One region of the Lysinibacillus sp. FSL W8-0992 genome, then DNA from elsewhere that is predicted to be linked to it. Evidence: riboswitches for the same ligand, from Rfam matches in the RefSeq annotation. Region 1 holds a riboswitch; each other region holds the start of a gene.
What was found. Region 1 has a riboswitch for S-adenosylmethionine ahead of NSQ74_RS17120 (YezD family protein). Riboswitches for the same ligand answer to the same signal wherever they lie in the genome.

Region 1 (4,574 bases):
TACTAAAACAGTTTCATACTAAAATTTACTATATATCTTGTATTGTGATTAGTAAAACGAATGTTTATAATGATTAGTATTAAAAAAATTCATGTATATATGAGGGAATGTGAATGAGTTTAGTCAAATATGAGATTTTAAATAAAGTTGCAGAAGTTTCAAGCTTTACGAAAGCGGCTGACGCTCTTGGATTAACCCAATCGGCAGTTAGTCATGCTGTTTCCAGCTTAGAGAAAGAATGTGGATTTGCCCTTATTCATCGAAGTCGAACAGGTGTGACATTAACGAGCGAGGGACAAACAATGCTTCGGGCTATGCGAAATGTTCTTGATGCGGACGAATTATTACAACAAGAAGCGGCCCATATTCTTGGTGTAACCAGAGGGAAATTGCGAATAGGTGTTATTTCTAGTATTTCTTCCAACTGGATGCCAGAAATTATCCGTATTATGGACAATCAGTTTCCAGGTATACAAGTAGAGTTACGTGAAGGGGACTATTATGAAATTGAACAGTGGCTACAAAGTGGTGAAGTTGATGCTGGTTTTCTTAATGGTCAAAAATCGGAGCAATTTCAATTTATCGAATTGGTCCAAGACCCCCTTTTATGTATAGTTTCTGATCAAAGCTCTCTTTATAATCGTTCAGAAATTGATATTACTGAACTAGAAGACATGCCTTTTATAATGACATCGTATCGAGGAACTAATGATGTAAAAGTAATTTTAGAGCAGTACCATGTTAAACCGAATATTCGATTTGAGCTATCGGAGGAGGTTGGGATTATTTCGATGATTTCACACCATTTAGGCATTACAATTTTACCTCGATTAGTGATTAACCGATTACCGTCCTCATTAAGGGCTATCCCACTAAAGCAAGGTGGTTATCGTACGATAGGGCTAGCCATGAAACATCAAGCCTCACCAGTAACGAAAAAGTTTGCGGAAATTTTAAGTGTGTGGCTAAAAGAACAAAATAAGAAATAGGTTATTTAAGCTTTTTACGTTAAAATAGAACATGTAGATTGCTTATTAATTTGTTATTTTTCAAAAATGATAGTTTGAAAAGAAAAGGTGAGTGTGAGTGGGGACATTACAAGGAAAAACCGTACTCATTACAAGTGGGGGAACACTTGAAAAATGGGATCGTGTGCGAGGGCATACGAATTTATCGAAGGGGTCAATGGGCTGTTATTTGGCTGAAGCAGCTCTAGCCGCAGGTGCAGACGTCATCTATATGCATGGCTATTTTGCACAATTACCGATTAATCAAGATAAAATGCGTACAGTACGCTTTGAAGGTATTGAAGATTTAAGTGACAAGGTTCGTCATGCTGTACAAAATGAACAAGTAGACATCGTTATTATGGCAGCTGCAGGCTCTGATTGGGTCATTGATAAAGTATACGATCAATCGGGGAATTTAATGGAAGGTGCAGGGAAGATGCCGTCTGACGAGCCCCCAGTTATTCACTTTAAAAAAGCACCAAAAGTGTTAGGGCAAATAAAGGGTTGGCAGCCAAATGTCACTTTAGTAGGATTTAAGCTAGAGGCAACGGACGATGAGGAGTTTTTACTGTCCCGTGCACGTCTTCGTATGGAAACAGCCAATGCACAGTTGATGGTTGCCAATAGTTCACAATCTTTATATGGCGGACAAGAGCCACATTGGATTGTACCTGCACAAGGACAACCTATCAAAGTCATTGGTAAACAAGAAACGGCAAAAGTGTTAATGGAATTCTTACAAAACGAATAAAGAGCAGCTGTGTAGAATATATAATTCTGCACAGCTTTTTTATGTTTTGAACATTCATACTAATGCTTTCAAGATCTTAAGATTGGATTTTAAGAAAATTTAGAGCAATAAAAATGTACTTTTTTCTCTATTGCATAGTATTCAGCTAGGTTTTATAATATTTATATTGACAATAGGTTTTCTGAATTATAGAATTATTTCCAAGAAACGTAAACTCTTATCGCGAGAGGTCTGGAGGAATGAGGCATAATGAAGTCTCGGCAACTGAGTTAATCGGTGCCAACTCCAGCAAAGTTATCTGAGAGATAAGGGGAGGCATCAAATCGTCTTGATGCGTGGATCTCTTTTATACACAAAAGTATGAAAAAAAGAAGGGGTGTATCGTATGTCTCAACTGTCTAAGATTGATGATAAGAAATTAGAAGTTATTGCGAAGGCTATTCAAAATTTAGAATTTGGTGAAGTGCAAATTACAATTCAAGATGGAGTTATTGTCCAAATTAATCGACTGGAAAAACAAAGATTTCCTCAAAAAAAGTAAAGCTTTAAAAGAAGCATAGAAATTAACTCGGGACCAAATTTTAAGCTTATTGTCGCCACATAGTGTCCTGAGTTAATATGCAACATTCATGTACTTGATTCATGTTCCAATATTGTACGCATGTGCAGATTGTTCGTAATGAAAAAATATTATTAACGTACAAACAAAAAAAGTAGGCATCTCAAAATAAAATTTGAAATACCTACTTTTTTATTATTCGTAAAAACTCGTTGGGATTTGACCAATATGCCTACGATGATAAAGCAATGGCTCCTTCTGCGCATTATCAATTTCTAAAATATGACCAATGAAAATCGTATGGTCCCCTGCATCGATTTTTTTATACGTTTCGCATTGCAGCGTAGCTAAAGTATCATGTAATATTGGCAAACCATGTAAAGAATTAGACCATTTGACTTGCGCAAATCGGTCAGGGATTTTGCTTGAAAATACTGTACATAATTGTGTTTGATCGTTCGCTAAAATATTTACCGCAAATTTGTCCGTATTACTAAAAAGTGGATGCAGCTGCGATTTTTTGTCCAATGACCATAGGATAAGGAGCGGATCTATGGAAACAGATGCAAAGGAATTGACCGTTAAGCCAATCGGTTCATTAACATCGCTGTAAGCTGTGACAACTGTGACACCTGTTGGATAATTACCTAAAGCCTGTTTAAAAGCAGTTACTTTGTCCGTCATACAATCACCTCTTATTATTTTATGGAGAATACGGGTTGTTTGTTCTTGTAGCATTTTTTCTGGTGCTATTATGGATAGCCTACAAAATAATCCAGCAACTGTAAAGCTGATTAATAACGATTATTTTAAAAAAATCATCAATTGAAAGGATTTTTTTAATGCTTTTTAATGCTGATTATTACTTGGATATCCAGACTTCTACTTTATATTGTATCTTTAGTCATTAGTGTCAGTAGCAGTTATAGAGCCGGATGGAGATATTAAAGGGATAGATTATTTAGTTAAAATATCTAGTTTTTAAGAGGGGAATGACTTTAACGTTAAAATTTATTTAAAATTGATAGAGAAAAAATTGTATGGTAAAATCTAAGCAAAAATTTTTATCGTTAATATTCTGCATAACGGAACTATTTTTACTTTAATAAAAATAGCTTGATTTATTGATACTTTGCCTATTGAATGAGTTAAGTATTTTCAAATTACTTATGCCTAGGAGGTAGTTAGTGTTAATCGGTTGAAGGTTGTTAAATGTATTCCATCAGGACCATTATGAAATAAATGGTATACCAATACTCACGTACTAGGGATTAAAGATGGGCATATTAGACAACTATATCCAAAAAACTAATGTGAGGTGAATATATGATGGAAGTAGTAACAATTAATGAATTTGTTGTAAAAAGAATTATCGACGATTTGGAAGACGCAGTCAACAATCCTGATAAATATACGATAAGCATAAACGATAATTGGGATGAATTTGTTTCTTTTATCAATAACACTCAAAATAAATATATAGAAGAAGACGGTCTTCTTAGACTTGATGGTGGGTTATCGATTAAATGCTATAATAAAGAGATTTTAGGTGTTCGATATTGGGACTATCTCCCTGAGCTATGGGGATATATTGTCAATGTGATTGAAGATTACTTAGAGGACGGCATTGGGAAAAGTTATTTTCCTGATCAACCAGTTAAAATACAATTAAAGCAATTAAAAAATAAAAAAGTACAATTTTTATTTGATAACGACGATCATGTGTTAGAATTTGAACAAAAAATGCTATTAGGTATCTTTTTAAATCGTGCTGAAGTCTTTTTTACTGTTCTTGTAAAAGAACTTGATTTGACTAAATATAGCTACGAAATTGAAAAAATTCAAAAATTAAAAACCCAGATATGAATCAATTTATATTGAGTGCAACTAATCAAAAAGTGTTAGATTGATTGAATCAATCTAACACTTTTTCTATACCGTTGATGTCCGCTGCGGCGGTGTTTTCCGCTCAGCACAGTAAGCCATAACCCTCGCTATTGTGCAGAGTGCCTCCGCCTTTCATTGTGTGCTGTTATGAACAGAAGTCACCAACTTCGCTACCATCTTAGCCAACAACAACAGGCTTTTCAGTGCCTTCGTTGCCTTTGTTTTGTCCACTATTACCTGGAATAATACGTTCTTCAGTTTCTTTATCGAAGAAGTGTACTTTATTCATATCCAATGCCAGTGGCAATACTTGGCCTGGTTTAGCAGTGGCATTGGAATCTACACGTGCAATAAATTGATGACCTTC
Region 2 (4,574 bases), 2.4 Mb from region 1:
GATACTTTATACCTGGCGTTCGTCACCTTACAGCATATATTGCAGCCATTAATAATTATCCTTATAAAAAGTTTGCTGTTTATGCGTATGCAGGTGCAATAGTATGGACTTTCACATTTATTACTTTAGGGAAAGAGCTAGGAAATAAGTGGCGTTTTGTTGGTATGTATTTATCCCAATACAGCCTCTTTGCTATATTGCTGTTTATAGTAATAATGCTGATTGTGTACTATATTTTTAAAAAAAGAAATACGATTAAATGAATATCGCATGTTAAAAGAAGGTCTGCTGCAAATGTTATATGACATTTGAGGCAGACCATTTTTGTATTGAATTAAGGCAAAATAGCAAATGAACGTACAGGGAATCCAGATGCTTTTTCAGGCTTTGGCACAATATTGAAAATGACTGCTCCTTTTGCTGGTAGCTTATCTAAATTCGTCATCAGTTCAATTTGATATGTATCCTGATCTAGTACAAAGTATTCGCCATCAAGCGTTCCATTTTTACGGAAATCTGCCGCTGAATCTGTATCGAACGTTTCGTGACCTATTGCATTGATGTTCCGTTCTGTAAATAAAAACTGCAATGCTTCTAAACCCCAACCTGGAATATGGTTATGACCATCTTTATCTTTATTATTAAATAAATCCTTATCAGGCCAGCGTTTACTCCAATCAGTTCGCAGAGCAACAAATGTACCTGCTTCAATTTCTCCATATTCTGCTTCGAAATCTAAAATATCTTGTACACTTAACGTGAAGTCATTGTCCGATTTAGCTTCCTTGGACTTATCAATAACAATTAGCGGTAGGACAAGTTCTTTTAATTCTAATTCGTCTAAGTAGCGTGTATCTGAAACAAAGTGGATAGGTGGATCAATATGTGTTCCATATTGCCCGGGAAACGTAAATTGTTGTGCAAAGAAGCCGTCATTATGCGAAAAGAGCGTTTCAAATTTGGCATCTTCAAACATAAAAAAATGAGGCGAGTTAGGTCCGAATGTGTGTGTTAAGTCAACCCATTCCTTAGATTTTAATAACTGCAATGCTTGTAAAAGTTCATTTGTCATTTTTATTCCCTGCTTTCTTTATTATGAGTGGTGAATTAATTTCATCATTACATACGAACATTGAAGAGATAAAAATTACGCTTTAGGCAGACGCTTTCCACGTGCAAGCCCCTAGCCCCTTTTGCTCCATATGAAATTAACTCTTGTTTAAAATAAAATAAAAAAAGAGCCCTCCTTGAAAGAAGAGGACTCTCGTGTAACTGAAGTCAGTCTCCTCATCTTCTTGCGAATTTCGCAAATTGGAATTAGCACCATGCCTAAGACTGGTTGCTGAGACTTCATAGGGCCAATCCCTCCATCTCTCTTGATAAGAAAAATATATGAATTTTCAGAAATAGTAATACCAAATACTTTAGCATAATCATAAATAGTTTACAAGTTCTATCGGAGTGCATGGTTATAAAAAATAAGAAGCTTTTCCCTTACCAATATAAAATTACCGCTATACTACAGCACCCACCTTCTGATAATACAATTCGAATATTATCTGGCGTATATTTCGCTTCAAACTTCGCCGTAACGCCAGCTGAAGAAATGAGTTTTTGCACTTCATCTTGCTTGGAAAGCTGTGCGGCATTTTTAAGATCATGTGCAAATTGATCAGACCCTTCAATTTTCTCTGTCAGTAATTGGGCCTGCTGCATAATTGGCTGAATTTGTTTGGCAGATGTTTTCAACTTCAACGTATTAATAGGCGGGTACGGATTTGGGTTTGGGGATGTGGGCATCGCAAGCTGTCCCGGCAAATGATGCGGTAAAGGCGTATTAGAAGTGCCCCAATGTGGATATTGATAAACATAATACGGATAAGGATTGTAATACAGCAGAATTCCTCCAATCCATAGCTAATATCTTAGTGTATCTTATGTAGCGGCATTATGTTTTGTGTTGAAGAACATCTTTTATATGGAACGTGAGATAAAGGGAAATTAATTAAAAAAGTAGAATAAGTATTAGATACTGTAGAAAAGGGGCAGATGGGATGAATCGTTTAAACTTAATTACATTGGGTGTGAAAAATATGGTAGAATCGCTGGCATTTTATCGTGATGGGCTTGGGTTTGAAGTAGTCGTTTATGGGGATGAAACAAATCCAGATGTTATTTTTTTTAATAATGCAGGAACAAAAATATCTTTATTCCCAATTGAGCGCTTAGTAAAGGATATTGATGAAGCGAATCCACCTGCTGTAGGGAATGGCTTTAATGGCATTACACTTGCCTATAATGGAAAGTCTAAAGAAGAAGTCGATGAAGTATTTTTGTTAGCAAAAAAAGCTGGAGCGAATATTGTAAAAGAGCCTGAAACAGTGTTTTGGGGAGGCTATAGCGGCTATTTCCAAGACCCAAACGGCTTTTATTGGGAAGTTGCACACGGTGATATGTGGCAATTTGATGAAAATGACATGTTAATTATTACGCAATAGATTGTCAGTGTGCTTTGATGAAGTTTTGTCAAAGCACGTTTTTATAAACTAACCGATAGAGGAGATGGTATAGTGAAACCGTTTTGGGAGAAAGATTACTTAGCGGATACGCATTATGCTTTTGGTAACCCAAGTGATGAGGTGGTTGAATGGGCAAAAACATTACAAGCTGGGGCGCGTATTTTAGATATAGGGTGTGGTGATGGTCGGCACGCAGTCTATTTAGCACAGCTTGGGTTTGAGGTTGAAGCCATCGATATTTCGGAGGCAGGTATTGCTAAAATCAATAAATATAAAGCGTTGCACCAATTACATAACTTACAGGCTATTGTGCACGATGTTACTACTTATAAGTTTAAACATTCCTATGATTGTATTATTTCACATGGCTTGTTCCACTTTTTAGAGCGTGAAGCTTGGCATAGCATTATTCATTCAATGCAAATACATACGAAGACACAAGGCATCAATATTATTACCGTATTTACAGACGAAGTAGATATTCCAGACGATTTAGCACCATTTGTTAAAGGAATATGTAAAGAAGGCGAAATCAAAGATTTATATCATAGTTGGTCTATTCAATATTATCGTTCCTACCAATTTGAAGATCAGCATGACAACAATATTAAACATTGTCACGCAGCAAATAAATTAGTCGCTGTTAGAAGATAATAAAGAAAAAACAGGCACCATTATGATTTTAGGCTATATTAAGGTTTTATGTTTAAGTTAAGTATTGAAAACCCCGAATTTGTTAAGGATAACAAAAGAGGAGGTGTGATACGATGGCACAACAGATTCTATGTGAAGTCAATAACTGCACGCATTGGGGCTCTGGTAACAAATGTACAGCAGAAGCTATTTACGTTGTAAGTCAAAAAGGTCAGCATGCATCCAATAGTGAAGAAACAGATTGCAAAACATTTACACCTGAAGAGCATTAATGGCGTTAGGGTAACCCTTTAGGGGGCTACCCTTTTTTTATGTCATAACTGGTACATATCTACTTTGTCTTTCTTGAACAATAGGGTATGAGCATTTTTCACTTTTTCCTCTACATAATCTAATGAATAGTTGCCAAATGCGTCTGTTAAATCACCGATTGCACGAGATAAATTATCAATGACAGGTATTAATGTTTCGAGTTCTTTCAATTCTTTCCCTGCGTTCATCTCATCCATAATTTCATGAGCAAGATGTTGGATTTTCCGAAGGCGTTTGTTTTCCGCTTGCATCATATCCTCCTTTAAGCATCATCTTTTATACTGACTAAATATATGATGGTTATTTGTAGTTCATGAGTAATTACTTTTACTCATATTTGTTATAAATGGTAAAATGTTAGAAATAAACGTAGCAATTTTTTTCAATTTGTAGGGGGGAGCGAAATGAAGAGGATTTACATAATTAGACATTGCGAAGCACAAGGGCAATCTTCAAATGCGCCTTTAACAGAAAAAGGGCACAAGCAGGCAATGCGTTTAGCTGAATTTTTTCTTACTTATAAAATCGACCGAATCATTTCGAGTCCATTTTTACGTGCTATCCAATCGATAGAACTATTAAGTAAAACAACAAACAAAAAAATTGAGATAGATGAACGCCTTTCAGAACGTATATTAAGCACAGATAATTTACCGGATTGGTATGAAAAACTAAAATTAACTTTTACTAATTTGGATTTAAAATACGAGGGTGGGGAGTCCAGTCAGGAGGCAATGGATCGCATTAAGAACGTTGTAAAAGAAGTGGCTGAGAGAGGAACTGAACATACAGTTATCGTCAGTCATGGTAATCTAATCTCCTTACTATTAAAGAGTTATCAAAGTGACGTAGATTTTATGTTTTGGCAAAGGCTAAGTAATCCAGATGTCTATCAAATAAGCTATATTCATAACGAAGCGGTTATCGAACGTATTTGGGATGCACAATAATAGAAGACAAGAAGCCAGACTACATTATGATAAATGGAGTCTGGCTTTGTTTTACGTTCTGGAAAATATATTTAGTATTGAAATGTAACGCGGACAGCGGCACTAATAGTGATTTGCCCTTGTTCAATAGGTGTTACCA
Region 3 (4,574 bases), 3.1 Mb from region 1:
AGCTTGATGCATTAGAAGGTGTGCATGATATTTTTGTTCCAGGACCACAAGGTAAACGTGATCCAATTCCAATGCTAGATGTGTCAGATCGTCTTGGTACAATTGGCATTCCACTAAATTTAGACAAAGTAAAAGGCATTGTTATTTCAGATATTTTAGATGCACCATCAATGATTGTTCCCGCTGATGAAGAAACAGATATTATGGCAAATCATCTACTGAATTTCTTAAGAGAAGAAATTAAAGTAGGTCGTTTAACTACGAGTTTACGCCCACTACAATCAGGTGTAGGTTCAGTAGCGAATGCTGTATTATTAGGTTTCAAAGATTCCGAGTTTGAAAATTTAGAAGTTTATTCGGAAGTACTACAGGATGCTGTATTTGAATTAATGGATGCTGGAAAAGTAAGCTTTGCATCTGCTACTTCTATTACCCTATCTGAAAAAGTAGGAAACCAAGTTTACGGAAATTTTGAAAAATATGCAGATAAATTAGTATTACGACCACAGGAAATTTCTAATCACCCAGAAATTATCCGTCGACTCGGCTTGATCTCTGTCAATACAGCGCTTGAATTAGATATTTATGGGAATGTAAATTCAACTCATGTTTCTGGCACAAAGATGATGAATGGTATTGGAGGTTCTGGAGATTTTGCTCGTAACGCACGATTAGGTATTTTCGTGACAAAATCGTATGCAAAAGGTGGAAAAATTTCTAGTATCGTTCCAATGGTTTCGCATGTAGACCATACCGAACATGATGTGGATGTTATCGTAACAGAGCAGGGCGTTGCAGACTTAAGAGGTTTAGCACCTAAAGAGCGTGTCGGTCTAATCATTGAAAACTGTGCGCATCCAGATTATAAAGAGCAATTATGGGCGTACTTTAATGACGCAAATGAAGCAACAGGTGGTCACCATACACCGCATGATTTAGAAAAAGCACTTTCTTGGCATGTGAATTTAGCAAAGAACGGTACAATGCTAGATCCATCATTTGCTAAATAATATATTTAAAAAGTGTTAGATTGACTGCTATCAATCTAACACTTTTTGCTATGCGTTGATGTCTGCTTCTGCGGATGCATTCCACGGGTACACAATCAGCCGTAATCGTCGCTGCCACGCTGTCAGTTGCGTCTTAATTTTGTACTGTAGCCGAGGAGTCACACCTCTCGTTACCACCAACTAGTGTCCTCAAAGATATGTCTCATCCTCTTGGTTTATGCTGACTTTTTAAAGGCAGATGTTACTTTCGGTTCTGTTCCTTGGAATAGCCTTTTAATATTTTCAATATGCAAAATGAACGCTATGCATAAAAGTAGAATGGAAATAATAGTTGGGCCAATTCCAGGTATCCATAAATAAGTTGCTGTACAAAATACAATATAAAATTCTAACACACCGACGATTAAATAGTTTGTAGCGAAAGATAAAATCACAAATAATATAAGTGCACATAAAGCAATTTTCCAATCGACAGCAAGTAAAATCCCAATAATGGAGGCAGTACCTTTGCCACCTTTAAAGCCCATATGGAATGGGAAATTATGCCCTAAAATAACACTAGCAGCCATTGTATAGATTAAGAGCCACGTTTGTATTTCGGTGAATTGTGATGCATTAGAAGAAAAGTAGTAGATGGCACAGAGAATAGCACCGACGCCTTTACCAATATCAATTAGCGCCACTAATAGGCCGTATTTCCAGCCAAGAGAAAGCGTTGCGTTCGAGGCACCAGCATTGCCATGACCAGTCTTTTTTAAATCTACACCCGATAGAAATTGTGCTACTTTAGATCCGTGGATACAGCCGATTAAATAACCGATGATAATAATAATAAAAAAAATAATGGCTTTTTCCATAAAAAATGCTCCTTTCATTTTTATTTTTTAATATAGTGTATGTGCTCTTATTACGTAAATTAGCAGACAGAAGTTTCAGAAAAAAATAAATTTTACTGTTGACAGAAAAAAAGTCTATGTTTATACTGTGTAACAACGATGGAAATTGAATCACATACTCTTATCAAGAGCGGCGGAGGGATAGGCCCTATGATGCCCGGCAACCAGTGAGTGACAAACTTGCTAAGGTGCTAATTCCTACAGATTCTTACTTGGATCTGGCAGATAAGGGGAGGAAAACTTGCAACCGCAACCCTCTTCTTAACTGAAGAGGGTTTTTGTTTTCTACACATAAATCCTCCTCATCTCCGGTACCATCGTAAAACCATTAAGGAGGAAGAAAATATGTCGAATTTCAAACCAGAAACATTACTATTACACGGTGGTCAAGAGCCTGACCCAGTGACAGGTTCTCGAACTGTACCAGTGTACCGTTCAACAGCTTTCGTATTTAAAGACACTGCTCATGCGCAACGTCTTTTTGCATTAGAAGAAGCGGGCAATATTTACACACGTATTACAAATCCAACTGTAGATGTTTTTGAAAAACGCGTCGCTTTACTGGAAGGCGGTACAGCAGCAGTAGCACTTTCATCAGGTGCAGCAGCTATCGCATTTTCAATTTTAAATCTAGCAAGTGCAGGGGATGAAATCGTAGCAGCAAGCTCTTTATACGGAGGAACATATAACTTATTAGCAAATACACTACCAAACTACGGTATTAAAACAATTTTTGTAGATGAAACAAACCCTGAGAACTTCCGATCTGCGATTAATGAAAACACAAAAGCAGTGTTTGCTGAAATTTACGGCAATCCAAGTTTAAAGGTTTTAGATGTAGAAGCAGTAGCAACGATTGCACATGAAAATGGCTTGCCATTAATTATTGATAGCACATTTGCTTCACCATATGGCGCAACGCCAATCGACTTTGGTGCAGATATAGTTGTTCACTCAGCAACAAAATGGATCGGCGGTCATGGTACAACTTTAGGTGGCGTTGTTGTAGATGCTGGGAAATTTGATTGGACACAAGGTAGATTCCCTAGATTTACAGAGCCAGACACATCGTATCATGGATTGCGATATGGTATTGATACTGCAGCTGCTGCATTTGCCACAAAACTGCGTGTGCAACTACTACGTGATTTTGGTCCAACATTAAGTGCTGATGCTGCCTTTAACTTACTACAAGGTTTAGAAACGCTTCATTTGCGTATTCCTAAACATAATGAGAATGCGTTAGCAGTTGCTGAATATTTACGTAACCACCCATCCGTGGAATATGTAAACTATAATGGATTAGAGGATTTTGCTTCCCATGACTTAGCGAAGAAATACTTGAAAAATGGCTTCGGTTCAGTGCTTACATTTGGCATTAAAGGTGGACGAGAAGCAGGGCGTCAGCTAATAGACAGCGTGAAACTATTCTCGCATGTAGCAAACGTTGGAGATGCAAAATCGTTAATTATTCACCCAGCATCTACAACCCATCAACAATTATCTGCTGAGGAACTAATCCAAACTGGCGTATCCGAGTCGCTCATTCGCTTATCAATCGGTTTAGAGGCAGTTGAGGATATTATTGCAGACTTAGAACAAGCAATTGCACAAGTAACACCTACTGAACAAAAAGTAGAAGCTTAATATAAATTGATAAATTAGGTTCATGTCGTAGCGTTAACGTATTTTCTCATTCGAAGTACCTCATTTGGTAATGCGTATAACGTTGCTACATCAATCATTACCTCATTCGGTAAGTTATCTGAAATTTCCTATAAATAATACCTAGTATTTTTATAAGTATTGTTGACTTGATTAAAACCATGCTATATACTAGGGATTAAGTTAAATGTTCGAATGGCTACCAACCTAGAACAATTTTAAAGATTGTCGATGTTACGTAATTCTAAATGCCGCTACAGTTTAGGTGGTAACAATTAATTTGTTTTCATAAGTGCTCCCCCACTTTTGAATAAATATATGAAAAGAGTGTAGCTACATAGCCAGTAGCTACACTCGCTTAAAAAAACTGATCGAAGGAGTGTTTTAAATGGGAAATGTTTATCGTGCACAAAATGTAACAGCTTATATAATTTATGAATTAAATGAAAGTCAACATTTTGTGAACAACCTATCCATTCAAAACTTACTTTCGACAGTTGAAACAAAATGGCAACAAACTTTTGGACATAGTGCTTTTGAAGAAATCGTATATGCTAAAGAAGAAGGCTACATAGTCAAAGAAGTTTTTGAAGAGTATGAAGCTAACGGTACAAGTCATATTGCACTACCAGCGACAGAATATTATTTAAAATACGGGTCGTTTCAATTAATTGAACGCACATATGCAGTACCGAACTTTACACAAGAAGAAATAAAGCTAGTGCAATCAGCTTTAGCGCAATATCGTTACCGATTATTTTTACAAGCAAGTTAACTTTCCCTTATATTTTTTAGCTCATTCTCTACTGCTATAGGGAATGAGCTTTTTGTTGCGTTTTACGTTACTTGTGGAAATAGTTACTGCTTTTCAAAACAGCTTATTCTATAACGGGTATCTTCATACATATATAATAGAAGAAAGGCATTTCTTTTTGTAATAAGAGTTCGTCAAAAGTTGTTCAAAAATTATAGATTTATTAATAAAACGTATAATAAAGGCAAT

Region 2: another riboswitch for S-adenosylmethionine. It lies ahead of NSQ74_RS04970 (cyclase family protein); the one in region 1 lies ahead of NSQ74_RS17120 (YezD family protein).
Region 3: another riboswitch for S-adenosylmethionine. It lies ahead of NSQ74_RS01415 (O-acetylhomoserine aminocarboxypropyltransferase/cysteine synthase family protein); the one in region 1 lies ahead of NSQ74_RS17120 (YezD family protein).

Annotation. Positions count from the first base shown of each region.
Region 1 is NZ_JBBOZQ010000001.1:3,401,912-3,406,485, reverse strand. It holds gene NSQ74_RS17130 (LysR family transcriptional regulator) at 114-989, shown strand; gene NSQ74_RS17125 (phosphopantothenoylcysteine decarboxylase domain-containing protein) at 1,087-1,761, shown strand; SAM riboswitch class I at 1,976-2,073, shown strand; gene NSQ74_RS17120 (YezD family protein) at 2,147-2,302, shown strand; gene NSQ74_RS17115 (flavin reductase family protein) at 2,516-3,004, opposite strand; gene NSQ74_RS17110 (hypothetical protein) at 3,647-4,186, shown strand; gene NSQ74_RS17105 (ABC transporter ATP-binding protein) at 4,386-4,574, opposite strand, start outside.
Region 2 is NZ_JBBOZQ010000001.1:1,036,141-1,040,714, forward strand. It holds gene NSQ74_RS04965 (DedA family protein) at 1-263, shown strand, start outside; gene NSQ74_RS04970 (cyclase family protein) at 335-1,072, opposite strand; SAM riboswitch class I at 1,285-1,386, opposite strand; gene NSQ74_RS04975 (hypothetical protein) at 1,495-1,800, opposite strand; gene NSQ74_RS04980 (VOC family protein) at 2,055-2,498, shown strand; gene NSQ74_RS04985 (methyltransferase domain-containing protein) at 2,571-3,173, shown strand; gene NSQ74_RS04990 (DUF1540 domain-containing protein) at 3,287-3,445, shown strand; gene NSQ74_RS04995 (group-specific protein) at 3,488-3,736, opposite strand; gene NSQ74_RS05000 (histidine phosphatase family protein) at 3,890-4,435, shown strand; gene NSQ74_RS05005 (SIMPL domain-containing protein) at 4,507-4,574, opposite strand, start outside.
Region 3 is NZ_JBBOZQ010000001.1:341,219-345,792, reverse strand. It holds gene NSQ74_RS01425 (succinate CoA transferase) at 1-1,010, shown strand, start outside; gene NSQ74_RS01420 (glycerol-3-phosphate acyltransferase) at 1,226-1,867, opposite strand; SAM riboswitch class I at 2,025-2,138, shown strand; gene NSQ74_RS01415 (O-acetylhomoserine aminocarboxypropyltransferase/cysteine synthase family protein) at 2,252-3,553, shown strand; gene NSQ74_RS01410 (hypothetical protein) at 3,960-4,346, shown strand.